2 regions of the Sedimentibacter sp. MB35-C1 genome follow, and region 2 is predicted to be linked to the other one. Evidence: a T-box and tRNA genes for the amino acid it is inferred to sense, from the RefSeq annotation. Region 2 holds a T-box; the other holds one or more tRNA genes.
What was found. A T-box is a leader RNA that pairs with one kind of tRNA and senses whether it is charged. The one in region 2 lies ahead of RBQ61_RS11550 (glycine--tRNA ligase), so its partner is inferred to be a tRNA-Gly.
Positions count from the first base shown of each region.

Region 1 (3,250 bases), 1.2 Mb from region 2:
TATTGCTCCCAAAAACTGAAAATAATTTCAAAATACACAATTATATTTGAATTATTTTTCAAAATATTACTTTGATGCTACAACTTAATTGTACTTGGTCATATCAAAGGTAAAAGTAGAACGCTTAAATAATCTGATAATATAAAAAAGCTGTGTTTTTTCACAGCTTTTGTTTTATCCAATTATCCTAATCAAATTATGCAGTAAAAAAGCAGCCGGATTTTCCAGCTGCGCTTCTGGTGCCCAAACGCGGAATCGAACCACGGACACGGAGATTTTCAGTCTCCTGCTCTACCGACTGAGCTATCTGGGCAAATTCGGTCTCATTTCCCATTTTTTTGCTCCTTGCGTCGCATAAATTGAGTCATGAGTGGGCCTTCAAGGACTCGAACCTTGGACCTACCGGTTATGAGCCGGGCGCTCTAACCAACTGAGCTAAAGGCCCAAAACAAATTGTTTTGGTATAGTGGGCTTAGATGGACTCGAACCATCGACCTCACGCTTATCAGGCGTGCGCTCTAACCACCTGAGCTATAAGCCCGTCTTAAGTATCGGGGCGGCAGGATTTGAACCCGCGGCCCTCTGGTCCCAAACCAGATGCGCTACCAAACTGCGCTACGCCCCGAATATGTAGTAACGGAGAAGGAGGGATTTGAACCCTCGCATCCTTGTCAGATCTACTCCCTTAGCAGGGGAGCCTCTTCGGCCACTTGAGTACTTCTCCATTTATATTGAATGATCCATCGGCGATTCGAACGCCGGACACCTTGATTAAAAGTCAAGTGCTCTGCCTGCTGAGCTAATGGATCATAATAAATTAAAATGGCTGGGATGGCAGGATTCGAACCTACGCATACTAGAGTCAAAGTCTAGTGCCTTACCGCTTGGCGACATCCCAATTTTTAACTGGGGTAGTAGGATTTGAACCCACGAATGCCAGAGTCAGAGTCTGGTGCCTTACCGCTTGGCGATACCCCAATAAAATGCACCCAGGAGGATTCGAACCCCCGGCACACGGATTAGAAGTCCGTTGCTCTATCCTACTGAGCTATGGGTGCAAAGAATTTTGGAGGCGCCATCCAGATTTGAACTGGAGATCTAGGTGTTGCAGACCTGTGCCTTACCACTTGGCTATAGCGCCTCGATGTTAAGTATTGGGGTGAATAGTGGGAATCGAACCCACGACCTCCAGAGCCACAATCTGGCGCCCTAACCGACTAGGCCATATCCACCAAAACATAACTTGGAGCGGGTGAAGGGAATCGGACCCTCGCGACCAGCTTGGAAGGCTGGGGCTCTACCATTGAGCTACACCCGCAAAATAAATTTATATTGGAAGCGGAAGACGAGATTCGAACTCGCGACCCTCGCCTTGGCAAGGCGATGCTCTACCACTGAGCCACTTCCGCATTGGTGGAAGAGATTGGATTCGAACCAATGAAGGCGGTGCCAACGGATTTACAGTCCGTCCCCTTTAGCCACTCGGGAACTCTTCCGATTTTAAAACACTCTTACAACTGAGCCAAGCCTAAACTATGACCCTACCGGGATTCGAACCCGGGTTATCGCCGTGAGAGGGCGGTGTCTTAACCGCTTGACCATAGGGCCTTTATAGCCATCGTAGTTTCTTTCACATATTTGCTTACTCGCTGTCGCTCATGCAAATCTGGAACTCATTGCGGTTGACCAACCGTCGATTTTTCAGAACAGAACTCTGAAAAATCGGTTAGGTCATACCCGGCGACGTCTTACTTTCCCAGGCAGTTGCCCGCCAAGTATCATCAGCGCTGAAGAGCTTAACTTCCGTGTTCGAGATGGGTACGGGTGTGTCCTCTTCGCTATTGTCACCAGATAATGTTTTTGTAAGTTTTGAACTGACTATCTAAAGCCTTTGCCCTAACAACATCGCAGTCTCATTCACCAAATTTTCTGCTCCTTACGTCGCAAAATTTGGGAATTCGTTGCGGATGACCTACCGCCATTTTTCAGAACAGAACTCTGAAAAATCGGGTTAGGTCATACCCGGCGACGTCTTACTTTCCCAGGCAGTTGCCCGCCAAGTATCATCAGCGCTGAAGAGCTTAACTTCCGTGTTCGAGATGGGTACGGGTGTGTCCTCTTCGCTATTGTCACCAGATATATAAAAGTTCTTTCAGAACTTTCAAAATCGCATAGGAATTTTTAGATTAGACATTTTTGCGCAGTCTCATTTACCAATTTACTTGCTCCTTGCGTCGCATAAATTGGGAATTCGTTGCGAATGACCTACCTTCAATTTTTTTCTCCTTTTAGTCGAAAATATTGGGTTAGGGCATCTTTGAGGTCAAGACCTCGACCTATTAGTATTGCTCAGCTGAATGCATTGCTGCACTTACACATGCAACCTATCAACCCGTTAACATATCGGGGGTCTTACTCACTTGCGTGATGGGAAATCTTATCTTAGGGCTAGTTTCGCGCTTAGATGCTTTCAGCGCTTATCTAATCCAGACTCAGCTACTCAGCTATGCCACTGGCGTGACAACTGATGCACCGGCGGTCTGTCCATTCCGGTCCTCTCGTACTAGGAACAGCTCCCTTCAAATTTCCTGCGCCCACGGCGGATAGGGACCGAACTGTCTCACGACGTTCTGAACCCAGCTCGCGTGCCTCTTTAATGGGCGAACAGCCCAACCCTTGGGACCTGCTTCAGCCCCAGGATGAGACGAGCCGACATCGAGGTGCCAAACCTCCCCGTCGATGTGGACTCTTGGGGGAGATAAGCCTGTTATCCCCAGGGTAGCTTTTATCCGTTAAGCGATGGCCTTTCCACTCGGTGCCACCGGATCACTAAGTCCAACTTTCGTTCCTGCTCGAGATGTCTCTCTCGCAGTCAAGCTCCCTTCTGCCTTTACACTCTTCGCACGATTTCCGACCGTGCTGAGGGAACCTTTGAGCGCCTCCGTTACTCTTTCGGAGGCGACCGCCCCAGTCAAACTGCCCAACTGACAGTGTCCATATACCGGTTCACGGTATCATGTTAGAAATTCAGTAACAATAGAGTGGTATCCCAACGTTGGCTCCACCGATACTGGCGTACCGATTTCTCTGCCTCCCACCTATTCTGTACAATTGCTACCGAATTCCAATGTCAGCCTGCAGTAAAGCTCCATGGGGTCTTTCCGTCCTGCCGCGGGTAACTCGCATCTTCACGAGTACTACAATTTCACCGGATCTATTGTTGAGACAGTGCCCAAATCGTTACACCTTT
Region 1 covers NZ_CP133188.1:1,259,477-1,262,726, reverse strand. Annotated here, with positions in the region: tRNA gene RBQ61_RS05850 (tRNA-Phe) at 238-313, opposite strand; tRNA gene RBQ61_RS05845 (tRNA-Ile) at 372-445, opposite strand; tRNA gene RBQ61_RS05840 (tRNA-Ile) at 468-541, opposite strand; tRNA gene RBQ61_RS05835 (tRNA-Pro) at 552-625, opposite strand; tRNA gene RBQ61_RS05830 (tRNA-Ser) at 638-724, opposite strand; tRNA gene RBQ61_RS05825 (tRNA-Lys) at 737-809, opposite strand; tRNA gene RBQ61_RS05820 (tRNA-Gln) at 824-898, opposite strand; tRNA gene RBQ61_RS05815 (tRNA-Gln) at 907-978, opposite strand; tRNA gene RBQ61_RS05810 (tRNA-Arg) at 985-1,058, opposite strand; tRNA gene RBQ61_RS05805 (tRNA-Cys) at 1,068-1,141, opposite strand; tRNA gene RBQ61_RS05800 (tRNA-His) at 1,156-1,232, opposite strand; tRNA gene RBQ61_RS05795 (tRNA-Gly) at 1,245-1,318, opposite strand; tRNA gene RBQ61_RS05790 (tRNA-Gly) at 1,338-1,409, opposite strand; tRNA gene RBQ61_RS05785 (tRNA-Tyr) at 1,412-1,496, opposite strand; tRNA gene RBQ61_RS05780 (tRNA-Glu) at 1,537-1,608, opposite strand; rRNA gene rrf (5S ribosomal RNA) at 1,736-1,852, opposite strand; rRNA gene rrf (5S ribosomal RNA) at 2,021-2,137, opposite strand; rRNA gene RBQ61_RS05765 (23S ribosomal RNA) at 2,320-3,250, opposite strand, start outside.
Region 1: it encodes a tRNA-Gly, which carries the amino acid that the T-box ahead of RBQ61_RS11550 (glycine--tRNA ligase) is inferred to sense. The anticodon was not compared.

Region 2 (3,250 bases):
TGCTGAAATAATAAGAGAAAAAGCTTTAATGTACCTTCAGGAAGAGGTTCCTCACGGCATAGCTATTGAAGTTGAGGAAATGAAGGAGAGAAAGAACAGGAACCTTGTGGACATACGTGCAAATATACTTTGCGAAAGAAAGTCTCATAAAAGTATTATCATAGGCAAGGACGGAAGAAAAATCAAAGGTATAGGAAAGAGCGCAAGAGAGGATATAGAAGGACTTTTGGGCAGTCAGGTAAACCTTCAGCTTTTTGTAAAAATATCTGAAAATTGGAGAGATAACAACTACCTGCTGAGAACGCTGGGATACGATAAAAAATGATAACTGATGAAATTCTTGTGGTAAAGGAAGTAAGCTATAAGGAAAATGATAAAATTCTTCATGCGCTGTCAAGGACAAGAGGAAAGATACAAATTATGTCAAAAGGTTCAAAAAAAAGCATTTCTCGCTTAATAAATGCTTCACAGCTTTTTGCGCACTCCAAATGTTCCATGACAATATCCAGAGATATGTATATTATGACATCTGCTGAGCTTATAGACAATTTTTACAATCTAAAAAATAATATAGACGCTTTTTTTTACGGTAATTATATTTTAGAACTTATTAGCTATGTGGCTCAGGAAAATGAATATGATATGCGCATTTTTGATATGACTGTAGCTGTGCTTCATCACCTGTCGGTGTTTACAAAGGATTTTGATAAATTGACTGCGGCATATGAACTTAAACTTGTATCCATGCTGGGATACATGCCCGGCTTAAAGTATTGCCTGTCTTGTGGAAAGGAAATTGAAAATCAGTCATTGTTTTCCATTAAGGATGGCGGCTTGTTTTGCAATGAGTGCGTAAATTATGGAAATGGAATAAATGTAACTTATAGTGAAATACTAACTATGGAAAAAATTTTAAGAACAAGGTTTGAAAATATTGGCTCTGTTGAAATAAACCAAAAGCTCTTACAATTAATTAGGAATTTCCTGTTTTATTATATCGGTAAAAACAGCTTTGCCACATTAAAGTTACTATGAAAAGAAAGGATAACATATGGAAAACGACAAACTACAAAAAATCGATGATATTCTTAAACGAACAAATACTGACTATTCAACAGCTAAACAGGCTCTTGAGGATGCAAACGGAGACGTTCTTGAAGCAATTATTCTGATAGAAAACCAAGGCAAACATCAGAGCAATTCTCAAAACGGACCAAACAAAGGTGAACAGATACTAAATCAGCTGAAAGATATTTTAGCAAAAGGTAATGCAACTAAATTGACAATAAAGAAAAATAACGAAACTATAATCAATGTACCTGTAACAGCAGGATTGATAGGTGCTTTTATTGCTCCTTTTTTATCGGCTGCAGGTATTACCGCAGCGCTTCTGACTCAGTGCTCGGTTGAAATTACACAGACTGACGGCAAAGTGGTTGATCTTGGTCAAAAAGTTGACCAGGGAATGGATGCAGTCAAGGATGTAATGCAAGATATGAAACACGGAGCCGAAAACTTTAGAGATGACATTAAACAGGGAGCCACCGACTTTAAAGAGGATATATCCGACTCAATCAATAAAAATAAAGATGAACTCTAAATTGTTCTTGACATAAAAACGTAATTTTGTTACATTATAGTTAATGTTGAGACTGTGATAAAGAAGAGTAATCTATGCAGAAATTCTTAGAGAGTCAGATTAGGTGAAAGCTGATATTAACGCATAGGTGAAGGGAGCTTTTGAGTCCTTTGTTTAAAGAGGACAAAGCGATTGCTTTGTCAAATAGGGTGGAACCGCGGAATTAATCTTTCGTCCCTATATGGGATGAAAGATTTTTTGTGTTTACATAATTAGATCGTTAAATTGGCTTGTCACCGAAAATTTTTTATCCTTAGAAAATATCACATTAAATGGAGGCTGTCATGGCAAAAAAAGAAAAGAACAAATTAGAAAAACTTGTTTCACTATCTAAATCAAGGGGTATTATATTCCCGGGATCAGAAATTTACGGGGGATTGGCAAATACATGGGATTATGGCCCTTTGGGCGTTGAAATAAAAAACAATGTTAAAAAAGCATGGTGGAAGAAATTTATCCAGGAAAGTCCGCACAATGTAGGACTGGATGCAGCAATACTGATGAACCCTACAACTTGGGTAGCTTCAGGGCACGTTGGAGGATTCAGCGATCCTCTTATGGACTGCAAAGACTGTAAATCCAGATTTAGAGCTGATAAATTGATTGAAGACTATATGCATGAAAAAAATGAATTTCAAGTGGTTGACGGATGGACAAATAATCAAATGGAAGAATACATTGCAGAAAATAATATTAAATGTCCGGAATGCAAGTCAACAAACTTTACTGCTATAAGAAAATTCAATCTTATGTTTAAAACGTTTCAGGGTGTAACTGAAGATTCTCAGTCGGAGATATATTTGAGACCTGAAACAGCACAGGGCATATTTGTAAATTTCAAAAATGTTGCACGTTCTACAAGAAAAAAAATACCTTTCGGTATAGGTCAAATAGGAAAATCATTTAGAAATGAAATTACTCCCGGCAATTTTACATTTAGAACCAGAGAATTTGAACAGATGGAACTTGAATTTTTCTGCAAGCCCGGAGAAGACCTAGAGTGGTTCTATTATTGGAAAGAATTCTGCATGAACTGGTTGCTCAGTCTTGGAATGACGAAAGAAAATGTTCGATTCAGAGATCATGAGCAGGCTGAATTATCTCACTACAGCAATGCAACATCTGATATTGAATATCTGTATCCGTTTGGTTGGGGAGAGCTTTGGGGAGTTGCGGACAGAACAGATTTTGACTTAAAGGCTCACATGAGTACTTCAGGAGAAGATTTATCTTATCAGGATCCTGTTACCAATGAAAAATACGTACCATACTGTATTGAACCATCATTGGGTGCTGACAGAGTAATGCTTGCATTATTACTGGATGCGTACAAGGAAGAAACTTTAGAAGACGGAACAGAAAGGTCAATGCTGAAACTTCACCCTGCATTAGCTCCGTATAAGGCAGCAATATTCCCTCTGACAAAGAAGCTTAGCGAGCCTGCAACTGAGCTGTACCATACGCTTCAAAAACATTTTAATGTGGATTATGATGATGCGGGAAGCATCGGTAAAAGATACAGAAGACACGATGAAATCGGCACTCCTTATTGCATAACGTATGACTTCGAATCCATGGAGCAGGGATCTGTAACAGTAAGAGATCGAGATA
Region 2 covers NZ_CP133188.1:2,412,741-2,415,990, reverse strand. Annotated here, with positions in the region: gene era (GTPase Era) at 1-325, shown strand, start outside; gene recO (DNA repair protein RecO) at 322-1,035, shown strand; gene RBQ61_RS11555 (DUF4342 domain-containing protein) at 1,052-1,600, shown strand; T-box leader at 1,646-1,821, shown strand; gene RBQ61_RS11550 (glycine--tRNA ligase) at 1,924-3,250, shown strand, end outside.